4 regions of the Oceanobacillus sp. FSL K6-2867 genome follow, and region 2 is predicted to be linked to each of the others. Evidence: predicted binding sites of a transcription regulator. Region 2 holds the regulator's gene; each other region holds the start of a gene.

Region 1 (3,506 bases), 490 kb from region 2:
ATCATTTCATTTGTTATCTCATCAAGGTAGTCATATTTGATTGCTGAAGGATTCGTTCTTGGGTTTCCATTATAAATTCCATTGATATCCGTTAAAATAATGAGCTGATCAGCATGAATAAGGCCGCTGACTAATGCTGATAGCATATCATTATCACCAAAGGTCAATTCCTCAATTGATACCGTATCATTTTCATTTATGATTGGCAGTATGCCTCTTTCCAGCAGCTCTGTCATAGTTGCATAAGCATTTCGATAACGTTCTCGATTTGAAAAATCATCCCGTGTTAATAATAACTGGGCTGCTGTTATACCGTAGGCACTGAATTTTTCCATATACGTTTGAATTAGCAAGCTTTGCCCGATGGCTGCAGCAGCCTGTTTTCCTTTTAAGGTAACTGGTCTTGATGAATAACCAAGTCCCCTAAAGCCAGCTGCAACAGCTCCTGAAGATACAAGGATAACCTCATGATTTGCTTCTCGAAGCGCAGCCAGCGCGTGAATATGATCATTTAGTTTTTGCTGATCGATTTCACCTTTTTCATTTGTTAGTGAGCTGCTGCCAATTTTGACTACGATTCGTTGCTTGCGCATTTCTATTACCTCCATTAAACGTATTTCTTTATCTACATTTGAAGACCTGGCATTCATCCAGCTTTCAGGCGAATGCCTTAACGCAAAAAAAGCCCAATCATCCTATATTATAAGGACGAAAGAGCTTCTTCCGCGGTACCACCATTACTTGAATGTATTCACATTCCACTTCATCCATAACGCTGGAAATGCGCCCATGTATTGGCATGGGACTCTAAAGGTAGGTTCTGCAGGTTGTCTATGACGGAATCTTTCAGCTCTTAAATTCCGCTCTCTTTCATAGCAAGCACTGCATACTGGTCCTCTATTAACGTTCAATATATTGCCTTCTATTATGGCGAGAAATAAACCCGTTGTCAATAGGTAAAATATTCAGTTCTTTTATCTGCGATCTTCTTAATATCTAACTGAGATTAGATGTTGCCCATGACCAAAATTAATAAAAATAAGACAAATATTGCAAACATATGCATCATGTCCCAGTCACAATGAAGTTGAATTGGAAGATGACGACTTATCTGACACAGGGAGTTGTACTGAACTTGAGGGAATATGATCATCCCTCTTTATTCAGACACCGGTTAAGGTGCATATTAAAATTATCAAGTCACTTTTGCAGAACAAACATATAAGAAATGTATCTACGATAAAGAAATTCATCTCATCTTTCAAATGAAATAAAGATTAACAACGAATTTTTTGGGGAAAATACTAATTGATTGTCATTTTCTCTATTTGTTATATGATTGTTAAAGAGTTCACAATTAATTCATTTCCCGTTTGAAATATTGTCATATCTAATATCCAATTAGGTATGACAACACGTTAGAATAAAATTAGATGTGCCTCTACACATATCTATACAGAACGTAATCTTGGGATTTATTTGTAAAATTAAGGAGGAGGATCTGCGTTGTTATTTGATGATCCGGTATTTGCGAGCAGGTTATTAACCATTTTAACCCTTTCATTCCATATTATCTATGCAACCATCGGTGTTGGGGTTCCACTCATGATCATGATTGCACAATGGGTTGGGATCAAGAAAAACGATATGCATTATATGCTGATGGCCAGACGATGGGCAAAGGGATTTGTCGTCACGGTAGCAGTGGGTGTCGTAACAGGGACTGCAATCGGTTTACAATTATCGCTATTATGGCCCAATTTTATGGAGCTTGCAGGTAATATCATTGCATTGCCATTATTTATGGAAGTTTTTGCTTTCTTTTTCGAAGCAATTTTCTTAGGGATCTACTTGTATACATGGGATCGTTTTGATAATCCTCGTAAACATTTACTATTATTGATTCCAGTTGCACTAGGAGGCGGTATGTCCGCTGTCTTCATTACAATTGTTAACTCATTCATGAATGCTCCAGCTGGGTTCGATATCGTCAACGGAGAACTGGTAAATGCAAATCCAATTGCAGCAATGTTTACTGCAGCAATGCCTACAAAGGTTTCCCATGTACTTGCTACTGCCTATATGACTATTGCCTTTATGCTCGCAGCAATTGCTGCATTTAAACTGCTTAAAGGTTCGAAACATGAGTACCACAAGAAAGCACTGTTTATGACGATGAAAATCGGACTTATATTCTCCATTGCAGCTGTGCTGATTGGAGACCTATCAGGAAAATACTTAGCAGAATACCAGCCTGAGAAGCTAGCCGCTGCTGAGTGGCATTTTGAAACAGAGGAGGCTGCACCGCTCATTCTTTATGGAATGCTTGACGATAATCAGGAAGTGAATTATGCGCTGCAAATTCCATTTGGATTAAGTATTCTAGCACATGGTTATCCAAACTCGGAAGTGATTGGGCTGGATCAATTTCCAGCAGAAGAACAGCCTCCGTTAATTATCCATTATTATTTTGACTTAATGGTTACAATCGGTATGTTCATGCTGGCGCTTTCGCTTGTCTATTGGGTTGGAATCAAGCGAGGCTGGTTTTTTGTTAAGACAGCGTGGTACCGATCGCTCATTGTCCTTGGTGGCCCATTATCATTCTTAGGGATTGAAGCTGGCTGGTGGATGGCGGAAGTTGGTCGCCAACCATGGATACTCAGAGGAATAATGACGATTGATCAGGCAGCAACCACTAGTGATTATGTCGGACTTATGTTTATCCTTTTCGTAGGACTATATTTCATTTTAGGTGTTGGTACGGTTGTCGTGCTGAGACGAATGTTTAAGAATGATCCGATTGAAGAAGCTCTTGCCAAACAGCAAGGTGGTGATTTAGAATGAGCTTAGAGGTTCTTGGAATTTCCGTGCTTTGGTTATTTTTATTCGGTTATGTCATTGTCGGCTCAATTGACTATGGTGCGGGATTTTTCAACGCACAAAGCATCATAACTGGAAAGCAGCATATTTTATCTAAAATCATTCAGCGTTATCTTTCTCCTGTTTGGGAAGTAACAAATGTATTCTTTGTATTCTTTTTCGTTGGGATTGTTGGATTCTTTCCACAGTCAGCATATTACTTTGGAACGATTTTACTGATTCCAGGAAGTATTGCGCTTATATTGCTGGCAATCCGAGGATCGTACTATGCATTCGAATCCTACGGAACAAGAGGTCATAAAGGATATGCTTTTATGTATGGAGCTTCTGGATTATTAATTCCAGCTTCATTATCAATTGTATTAACCATCTCAGAAGGTGGATTTGTATCGATTGTGAATGATAACCCGGTGCTTGATTATGCAGCATTATTTATTAGCCCCTTAACCTGGTCTATTGTTGCACTGAGCATTGTTGCGGTTTTATATATTTCCGCTGTGTTCCTTACATGGTATGCAAATAAAACCGGTGATACAAAAGCAACCGATCTGATGCGTAAATACGCACTTGGCTGGGCTGTCCCATTAATTATTACTGCCAGTGGTATTGTGTATGAATTAAGC
Region 2 (3,506 bases):
CTCCGATTGCTTGGCAAGTACCTTCGGATAAAGAAAAAGAAATAACAATCAAAAAGAAGGCTGTTTCTCTTTTAAAACAGCCTTCTTTCTTATTATTGAATAGACTTTAATTTATCTGTCCATTCATCCTTATTCTCAATTATTTTTTCAAACGTAGTATAGCGGATAACATATAAATCATTATCTTTAGCAAATACTCTTGCTACTTCTTCCTGATCGAGCTGAATATCATCTTCCGTTAATGAAAAGTCAAAAAAACCTTCTTCTGCAGAATTAAATTCAAGCTCACCTGTAGTCATTTCTGTTAAATTCACTTCCATCATCTCGATAAAACCTTCAACACCTAACAACTCATCACCATCTGGATAATAATGAATCGTAAACAGCTCTGTAAAATTCGTTTGATCCTCATCAACTAAAAGAAATTCAGCAGTTGCTTCACCTTCTGCTTCCTCATAGTTTTCAAGCTCCCATTTTCCTTCATCAAACGGAATTTCTAAGCTCGTAATTGTGTCGATGTAAACACCTTCTGCTGCTATATCATCAGCCGTCTCCTCGATAACTTCCCCATTCTCATCAAGCATAATTATCTCACTCGGTTCTTCTGAACTATAAATTTTCCAAGTGCCATCATCCGGACGCAAAACATGAACCCCATGTGTCTCATTGTTCGCAAAGTCAGGACCATCGACCTTCATTGTAGTCTGTTTATATGAGATTGTTGCTTCCTCTTCTGACTTTTCCTCCACCACTAAATCAAATAATTCCATATCTAAAGTATATACCGATAATTGCTCAATTGTCGTACGTGTTGTGTCATATAACGGAGATTCACTATGTACGGTGTCCATATATGCTTCCAGATCATTTTCTGTTAATGCTTCCAGGTTTGCTTCAAGAACTGCAAATAATTCTTCATCCTCTGGAACAGCTTTTTCTTCTTCTGATGCTTCAGCCTCATCTTTCTCATTTTCCTCTGCATCATTCACTTCTTTACTTGCTTCAGCATCGTCGGTCTTTTGATTCGCATTATCACTGTCGTTCGAACATGCAGCAATAAATAAACTAATAAATAATACAAACATAATACCTAAAACCTTTTTCATACCCACGAATAAATTCCTCCTCTATCTTCGTATATTCCCAATACAGATTAACGCAATAATCAGTAAATAGATAGATGTCTTAAGGACCAATAATTTTCAGAAAAATAATAGTTCGATTTATCTAGTAATTATTTATCAGCTTGTTTCCAACCGCTGTATAAAACAGCATTTTTATGGACCTGATGCACATAGTTTATTGTATTTAACAGATATAAGCACATCCAAATCTTGCCATAAAAAAACAAGGCTTTTGACCTAAATTCAATAGCCTTGTAATAAAATAGAATTTCACAATGAATAATTTATTCTGGGTTATCTAACGAGTAATGCTTAAGGAAATAAACCAGGGCCTGTAATTCAACTGCAAGATCAATATGGTGCACCCGAATATGCTTCGGTACGGTAATCCTGGCAGGGGTAAAGTTAAGAATCCCTGAAATCCCCTTTTCCACCAGCTTATCGGTTATCACCTGTGCTTCAATTGCTGGAACGGTTAAGATAACGACTTTAATATCATCTAACTTTTCCTCTAAATCATTAATATGATAAACAGGAACCCCTCCAATATCCGTGCCAACCTTATCTATATCTGCATCAAATGCTGTGGTAATCCGGATATTATTGTTCTTCATAAAGTTATAATGGAGGAAGGCTGTACCTAAGTTTCCCACACCAATTAAAGCAACCTCTGTAACCTCATGCTGGTCCAGGGTACTTCGGAAAAACCCTAATAAATACTCTACATTATAGCCGTATCCCTTTTTTCCCAATGCGCCAAAGTAAGAAAAGTCTCTTCGAATTGTTGCAGAATCCACTTTTACTGCATCACTCAGCTCCTTTGAGGATACTCGCTTCTTCCCCTGCTGATTTAAGTTGTTAAGAAAACGATAATATAAAGGCAGCCGCTTGGCAGTAGCTTGTGGAATTTTGTTCTGATCCATCAATCTTCCTCTTTTCAATCCAATAGTTGTATATAATAAGTTCTTTCCTCTATTTTAACAGAAAACGTCAAATAAGTCGTGATATTTTTCACAATTCAGTTGCTTCGTCAAATAACTATCATATACACTGTAAATGGTGGGGTGAAAAAATGATATTAATGCAATTAAACGGAATTTCAAAATCCTTCGGTGCGGAAGAGATTTTATCAAATATTAAAATAGAAATTAAAGATAAAGATCGTATTGCTATTGTTGGCAGAAATGGTGCAGGTAAGTCAACATTACTTAAAATTATGGCACAAGAATTATCGTATGATGAAGGGGAATTTTTCCAACCGAAGGATCTTACATTCGGTTATTTATCTCAGCATATGACGTTAGAGTCAGGAAAAACCATTTGGGATGAGATGCTGGATGTGTTCTCCCATTTAAAATCTTTGGAAAAACAGCTTCGAACCTTGGAAAAGGAAATGGAGAAAGCCAACGAATTAACTGGGGAAGAATATGACAAAGTACTTAAAGAATACGACAAGCTTCAGCTGGCATATCAGACTAATGGAGGCTATACGTATGAATCAGACATTAGGGCTGTACTTAGTGGGTTAAATTTTGAGTCCTTTGATTATGGTACACCAATTGCAGAACTTAGTGGTGGACAAAAAACACGTCTTGCCCTAGGAAAATTACTGCTTCAAAAACCACAGCTGCTTATTCTCGATGAGCCGACCAACCATCTGGATATTGATACATTGTCATGGTTGGAAAACTATCTCGTTAATTATCCTGGCGCCATTGTCATCGTTTCACACGATCGGTACTTTCTTGATAAAACAGTTTCCATCGTGTATGAAATATCACGACATAAAACGCGAAAATACCATGGGACATACAGCAAGTACTTGGAGCAAAAAGCGCTGAATTATGAACAGGAATTAAAGGAATTTGAAAAGCAGCAAACTGAAATTAAAAAAATGGAAGACTTTATCCAGCGGAATATTGTACGTGCTTCGACTACAAAACGAGCACAAAGCAGGCGGAAGCAGCTTGAAAAAATAGAGCGCCTTGATCGGCCACTAGGTGATGAGTCATCCGCTTCCTTCTCCTTTCAAATTAATCGTAGAAGTGGAAATGATGTATTAAAAGTTGAAGAGCTTAGCTTACGTTATGAAAAAGAAGTGAACCCTATTTTTTCCAACATACGACTGGATATAAATCGCGGTGACCGTATCGCACTTGTTGGTCCGAATGGTGTAGGGAAAACTACATTACTTAAGGCCATCTTAGGTAGACTGCAAACTGAAAAAGGAAACATCCAGCTTGGTACGAATGTGCAAATTGGCTACTATGACCAGGAGCAGGCTGATCTTAATTCCACTAAAACAATTCTCCAGGAATTATGGGATGATTATCCTGCCATAAATGAAAAAGATATCCGCACGGTCTTGGGAAACTTCCTTTT
Region 3 (3,506 bases), 2.2 Mb from region 2:
ATATACGTATGTCACAAGTGAATGTGGAAGGCGCAACAAAAGCTTTTGATATTATCCGAAAAAACGTCAATAAAGGAGAAGCCGTATCAAAAATACTTCACCGCATCGGTATCCCAAAAGAGCAGGCTATCGCTTTTGGAGATGGAATGAATGATTGTGAAATGCTGCAGGCTGTAGGTGAAGGATTTGCTATGGATAATGCACATCCAGAACTGTTCACTTACGCAAAACATCGTACAACATCCGTTAGTGATTCTGGAATCTATAACGGTTTAAAAAAACTTGGAGTCATCAATAAGCAGGAAAAAGCAAAACCCAACAGTTAATGGGTTTTGCTTTTTTCATTTGTTGAAGGAGAAGTATGACTAGTTCCTATAATAGGAATCCGCCATAAATTAGAGCTCCAGCAATAATAAGTGCTGGATGGATTTTAAATCGCTCAATTAAAAGAAAACTGACTCCAACGAGTAAAGCTGTCTGCCAAATACCAATTCCTTCATATGACTCGCTGAAAAAACGCCATGCCATAACACCAAGCAAAATAGCAATGACTGGCTGAACAAATAGTGTCAGCCGCTTCACTTTAGGAGAATCTTTATATTTTAATAACATTCCACCAAGGAATATTAATAAAATCAGAGATGGTGCAACAGTAGCAAAGACACCTACAACTGCCCCAGGAATCCCTCCTACTTCATAGCCGATATATCCTGCCATTTTCGTTGCTATGGGACCTGGCAAGGAGTTCCCAAGTGCCAGAATTTCACTGAATTCCTGGACGGACATCCAGCCGTATCGTATTACCACTTCATTTTCAATAAGTGGTATGGAAGCAGGTCCTCCCCCATATCCTAAAATCCCAGGAATAAAAAAGGCGATAAAAATATCAATATAAATCATATGTCTTCACCTTCTTTATTCTTTCTTTGCCGTTTACGTGCAGGCAGAGAGAGAGCAAGAATAAGCAGGACAGCAATTAAAATGCCTGGATGCACATTAAGTATTTGCAAAATAATAAAGAAAAGGACAAGAAAAATGCATGTTTTTACCCACCCCAAACCGATAGAGGCTTTTCGAGCAAACTGCCATGTCAGGACTGCCATCATCATTCCGACTACTGGAACAACTGCTGCCGTCATACCTTGAACCCAATTAAATTCTCGAAATTGTGAAAGTGTAGTAAGTAAAACAATCATTAACAGAATCGTCGGTACAATCGTAGCAAGAACTGCATTTATCATTCCCAGTGTCTGGCCAACCCGATAACCGATATAGCCTGGTAACTTCGTTGCAATTGGACCGGGCAATGTGTTTGCTAAAGCAAGAATATCACCAAATTCCTCATTATCCATCCATTTATAATGATCAACTACTTCCTTTTGAATAAGGGGAATCGAAGCAGGTCCTCCCCCGAACCCAAGTATACCAACCCGAAAAAAAGCAATAAACAAATTCCAGTGTGTTCTCATATGTCACAAACCTTTTTCTATTTTTAGTATGCTGCCAGCCTATGCAGCGATGAACTTTCAAGCAGGCCCGTGAATGAAAAAATAGGTACCAAATGGCGATGCTCTTTTAATGCTGAACTTCCTTTCGCTTACTTAGGTAATCAAAATCACTCATTGCGCCAAGAAGCTCATAGCCTTCATAACTTACTGCATGAACTTATCTTTCCTTTGATTGGTAGCTCATCTCCTCTATGTCTTACCAAATCAACAATCTTTCTTCCCATTATGGCATTCTTCCTTTTATGATTTCCTTTAATATGACGTTCAAATCATTTATACCATTATACGTGAATTGAACATATTTTTAAATATTTCATTCCTTCTTCATCGACATGATATAGTTACAATTCTGACACACTTCTTTAACATTTTAAATAACTTCATCTAAAAATATGTGATATGATAAACATATAAAGAATGCTCAATATTTCACAATTCTTTTTTAGGAGGGTTATTATGGTTGTAACTGCTCAAAACAAAATGGATTTTAAAAGTGGAAAATGGCAAGAAGAAATTAATGTTCGCGACTTTATTATGCAAAACATTACTGTCTATACTGGTGATGAAGGCTTTTTAGCAGAACCGACGAAGAACACGACAGTTTTATGGGAACAAGTGATGGATTTAACAAAGCAAGAACGAGAAAATGGTGGCGTTTTGGATATGGATACTTCAATTGTATCAACCATTACCTCACATGGAGCTGGCTATTTAAATAAAGGCATTGAAAAAATTGTTGGTGTCCAGACAGACCAACCGTTTAAGCGCTCTCTTCAACCATTTGGTGGTATCAGAATGGCTGAAGATGCTCTGGAATCATATGGATATGAGTTGGATGAAGAAGTTAAACATATATTCACCAACTACCGCAAAACACATAACCAGGGTGTTTTTGATGCGTACACACCAGAAATGCGGGCAGCAAGAAAAGCTGGAATTATTACAGGTCTGCCTGATGCATATGGACGTGGTCGGATCATTGGTGATTATCGACGAGTTGCTTTATATGGTGTTGACAAGTTAATCGCTGATAAGCAAGAGGAACATGCAGCAACGGGAGCAAATGGTATTATGTCCGAGAAAATCATTCGTGACCGCGAAGAGCTTACTGAACAAATTCGTGCCTTACAAGAGTTAAAACAGCTTGGTTCAGATTATGGATTTGATATTTCAAATCCCGCTACAAATGCAATGGAAGCATTTCAATGGTTATATTTTGGTTATCTAGCAGCCATTAAAGAACAAAACGGTGCTGCGATGAGTCTCGGCAGAGTTTCTACCTTCTTAGATATTTATATTGAACGTGATCTGCAAAATGGAGTCATTACAGAAGAAGCTGCCCAGGAGCTAGTCGACCATTTTGTAATGAAACTAAGGCTTGTAAAATTTGCAAGAACTCCAGATTACAATGAATTATTCAGCGGGGATCCAACTTGGGTAACAGAATCAATTGGTGGTATCGCCAAAGATGGTACACCGCTTGTGACAAAAAACTCATTCCGATTTTTACACTCATTAGACAATCTGGGACCTGCACCAGAACCAAACTTAACGGTTTTATGGTCTGATCAATTACCGCGGCCGTTTAAGGAATACTGTGCACATATGTCTATTAAAACAAGTTCAATTCAATATGAAAATGACGATTTAATGCGGGAGCAATTTGGAGATGATTACGGGATCGCTTGCTGTGTTTCTGCAATGGAAATTGGAAAGCAAATGCAGTTTTTCGGTGCACGGGCTAATCTGGCCAAAGCTTTGCTATATGCCATTAATGGAGGAGTAGATGAACAATCCTTCGCACAAGTAGGACCGAAATACGAACCAATTACTTCTGAATATCTCCACTACGAGGAAGTAATGGAAAAATACGACCAGATGCTGGAATGGCTTGCCGGACTATATATAAATACACTCAATGTAATTCATTACATGCATGATAAATATAGCTATGAACGAATTGAAATGGCATTGCATGATAGAAACATTCTCCGGACA
Region 4 (3,506 bases), 490 kb from region 2:
TCGGCGGGTAAAAGACGCGTAAGAAGTAATTTTGAAGTGTTTCCACATCCCCAACGATTCTTGCCAGCAAGTCACCACTGCGGTGATTTTGGAAAATTGTTGGTGCCAGCGGTTCTATTTTTTTATAAAATGAAATACGTAAATTGCTTAGCATTGTAAAGGTTGCCCGATGTGAAAAATACCTTTCTCCATACCTGCTTAAAGCTGATATAATTCCGAGCAGCTTTACAATTGCAACGAGTACCATCAAGGAATAAATGGGTGGGACTAGAGCTGCCTTGGAAATTAAATAGCCACTAGATGAAAACAGCCCGACTGCCGTTACTCCCGCAAGAAAACCACAGGTAATTGAAAAAATAACATCTTTTTTTTCCTGTAACAATACCCTGATGACAGAACGCAATCCTTTCATTTCGTCATCCCTCCTTGCTGTACTGTAACCATATTCCGATAGGCAACTATACTCGATAATAATTCATCATGTGTACCTGATGCCTTAATCTCTCCATTTTCCAAAAGAACTATTTTATCTGCCTTTTGAATCGTATGGAGCCGGTGGGCAACAGTAAAAACTGTTGAATGTTTTCCTAACTCCTGCATTGATTTCTGAAGAATTTGTTCCGTATGCAAATCAAGACCCGTTGTTGGTTCATCAAAAAGAATTACAGATGGGCGTTTGAGAAAGGCTCTGGCAAGCGCTATTCGCTGTTTTTCTCCTCCCGAAAGACCTCTTCCTCCTTCACCGATTAATGTGTCATACCCACTTTCAAGTGAATCAACTAAATCATGGATTCCTGCCTTTTCAGCTGCTTTGATGATTTCTTCCTGATTTGAGCTTTTTGTAGAACCAATTGCAATATTCTCTCCAATCGTCCCTGAGAATATATATGGTTTCTGTGAAATATAGCTTAACTGATCAAACCAGTCCTTTTCTCTGTATTGCTTTAAGGATGCTCCATTTACTAGAATCTTTCCTTCAGTGACCGGTACCAGACCTGCAAGCATATGCAATAATGTTGTTTTGCCTGCCCCTGTCTTCCCGATTATCGCGACCTGCTCAAATGCTGTAATTTCTAGATCAATATGCTTTAAAGCAAATCCATCTTCTTCATAAGAAAATCCTGCATTGCTTAGTTTAATATGTGGCGGGTTATTTTTTGCCAAGGGTATTTCTCCCCAGTCGGAATCATCATTTTCAAGTGTTGAAAGCTCTTCAGCTAATGTATTTGCCGCTGCCATGCTTGTCCTTCCCGTGTGAAATGAATTTCCTAATTCCTTTAATTTCGTGTAAAACTCTGGAGCAAGAATAAGCATTAAAAAGCCTGTAAAAAACATGATATCTTGGAATATGATCATTCGAACAGCGACTTCCAGTGCAATAAGACCAATGCTCAGCATGGAAATAAACTCTAACGCCAAAGAATTTGTAAATGCAATTTTAAGAACTTCCATTGTAGCATCACGGAAATCCAGGCTGCTTTTTCGAATGGTTTTCTCCTGCTCTTTAGACCGACCGAATAATTTCAATGTAGTTAATCCTTGCAGCGTATCTAAGAATGTACCTGAAAAAGCATTCATCTTTTCCAGCTGCTGCTCAGATTTGTCCTTCGTATTAAAGCCAATAATAATCATAAAAACAGGAATAAATGGTGCGGTAACTAAGATAATAATTCCCGTCGCCATATGTTCCATAAAAATAACAACAAGTATGAAAAGCGGTACAATCGTCGATTGAATAACTTGTGGAATATAACTGCTAAAATAAGAATCAATTTCATCTACAGTATCCAACAGAATTCCAACCTTCCTGCCAGACTGACCCTCTAATGAAGCTTGCATGGAGTTTCTTGAAAATGTATGTACAAATAGCCTGCGAAGCTCTCTTTTAGCAATAGAAGCCATCCTTACTCCTGTTCTTCCATTCAAATAATTTAGTCCTGTACGTAAAAGAAGCGCTGCGATTAGGCTAATTATTAACGGGCTAATTTCTGAAAATGAATAGCCTTTTAGGAAAATACGGTCAATAATCATTACAAACAAGTAACCTTGACCGATAATAGCAAGCGCAGAAAGAATCGCAAGCATAACAAAAAGTACGAGCTTCCCTTTCTGCTCTGCTACTATTTTCTTCAATCTATCCATTGACTCTCCTCCTAACTAAGCTATTTTAGTGAACATCTTCACATAAGTATACATGATTTATTTTCTCGAAGTAAACGAATAGCTAGGGTGTTAACATAGTTGTCGATTTTGGAGTTTATTCATGCTGATGTATTGCCTGCTTTTATTTAATTCTAAAGTTTTAAACGTGAAAAAGGAATACTTCTTGCAACATTTCGCAGATGAAAGTGAGCAGCAGCTATGTATTTACATTAATGAATCAATCCGTTGTCAACGATTTTATTATGAGTGATCCAGATGAAGATAAGGTAAAGGAAGATGCCATTGTTTTAAATCATGGTAAAGGATTTGCACCACAATGAAGCTACAGCAAAAAAACTGCCTAATTAAACGAGCGGCTACATAGACTCATTTTCTTAGGCAGTCTTATTTTTTAATAACTTTTACAGCAAAGTAGATAACGAGTGCAATGACAGCATAGATAAAAAACATTACAAGAAAGCCCCATAGCCCCATTACAGCATCAGCAAATTCCATATTTCCCCGATTCGTAATCGCTTGCTGCAATTCAATTGCAAAGACAATTACAATCATAACGGTAAACGTATAGACAAACGAAAATACTGTCGTACTCCACTTCAATTTTTCCAGCAGCTTGAAAAAAATATAAACAAAAAAGAATATTGCCATTCCCATAAAGCCTATTATCCAAAAATGAAGTTCTTTATCTGTCATATGTAAACCAAACATATCTGTAAGGATATCATGTATATTATTTACAATTTCTGCAAGGGTAATAATGATGTCTCTCATTCGCATCTCCAACTTTTCATCTGTCTCTATTATAAGTATATGAATTCTTAGCTATCTCTAAGACAGTGTTTTAGCAAAATACAACTACTGCTTAAGCTCACTTAAATTTCCTAATGCTTCCTTCAATTGAACAAGTTCTTCTTTTGTCAGGGTAACACCTTTGCCCATTTTTTCCTTACCAGGTGCCCAGTCCCGTAAATCATATTTTGGCGGACGGCCATTCCAGCTGATTACATTTAATTCCTTTGTCCATCCTTTTGGAGATTCTGAAATAACAGCAATTGTTTCCATAATTTCATAGTTTAATTCAGCCATAATTATACTCCTTTATGATTCATTTTAATCAACTATTTAACAATCAAGACAGGGCACTTGGCGTTTTGTACAATTGTATTGCTTACACTGCCTAACAGAAGACTTTTTATATTGCTAAGCCCACGATTGCCCACAATGATTAAATCTATTTCGTTAGCTAGTGCATATTCACATACCGCTCTTCCAGGGTTGCGCTGTGAAAAGTCCGTCCGAATGTCAGTTATTGTGATGATCCCTAGTGCTACCATTTCCTTCTT

What was found. The regulator Rex, encoded in region 2, represses fermentation and respiration genes when NADH is low (regulators of the CRP and FNR family bind a similar motif). The targets are predictions, from matches to a motif close to TTGTGAAATATTTCACAA.
Region 1: the regulator Rex is predicted to act here: its motif matches at 1,340-1,357, upstream of NSQ77_RS04080 (cytochrome ubiquinol oxidase subunit I).
Region 3: the regulator Rex is predicted to act here: its motif matches at 1,926-1,943, upstream of pflB (formate C-acetyltransferase).
Region 4: the regulator Rex is predicted to act here: its motif matches at 2,169-2,186, upstream of cydD (thiol reductant ABC exporter subunit CydD).

The regions. Positions count from the first base shown of each region.
Region 1 is NZ_CP150144.1:870,020-873,525, forward strand. It holds gene proB (glutamate 5-kinase) at 1-593, opposite strand, end outside; gene NSQ77_RS04080 (cytochrome ubiquinol oxidase subunit I) at 1,507-2,847, shown strand; gene NSQ77_RS04085 (cytochrome d ubiquinol oxidase subunit II) at 2,844-3,506, shown strand, end outside.
Region 2 is NZ_CP150144.1:1,363,045-1,366,550, forward strand. It holds gene NSQ77_RS06635 (YdiK family protein) at 1-45, shown strand, start outside; gene NSQ77_RS06640 (hypothetical protein) at 93-1,112, opposite strand; gene NSQ77_RS06645 (redox-sensing transcriptional repressor Rex) at 1,409-2,047, opposite strand; gene NSQ77_RS06650 (ABC-F family ATP-binding cassette domain-containing protein) at 2,197-3,506, shown strand, end outside.
Region 3 is NZ_CP150144.1:3,518,202-3,521,707, reverse strand. It holds gene NSQ77_RS16960 (HAD family hydrolase) at 1-326, shown strand, start outside; gene NSQ77_RS16955 (chromate transporter) at 373-900, opposite strand; gene NSQ77_RS16950 (chromate transporter) at 897-1,469, opposite strand; gene pflB (formate C-acetyltransferase) at 1,965-3,506, shown strand, end outside.
Region 4 is NZ_CP150144.1:875,357-878,862, forward strand. It holds gene cydC (thiol reductant ABC exporter subunit CydC) at 1-412, opposite strand, end outside; gene cydD (thiol reductant ABC exporter subunit CydD) at 409-2,142, opposite strand; gene NSQ77_RS04100 (hypothetical protein) at 2,349-2,483, shown strand; gene NSQ77_RS04105 (hypothetical protein) at 2,548-2,934, opposite strand; gene NSQ77_RS04110 (PC4/YdbC family ssDNA-binding protein) at 3,019-3,249, opposite strand; gene NSQ77_RS04115 (universal stress protein) at 3,282-3,506, opposite strand, start outside.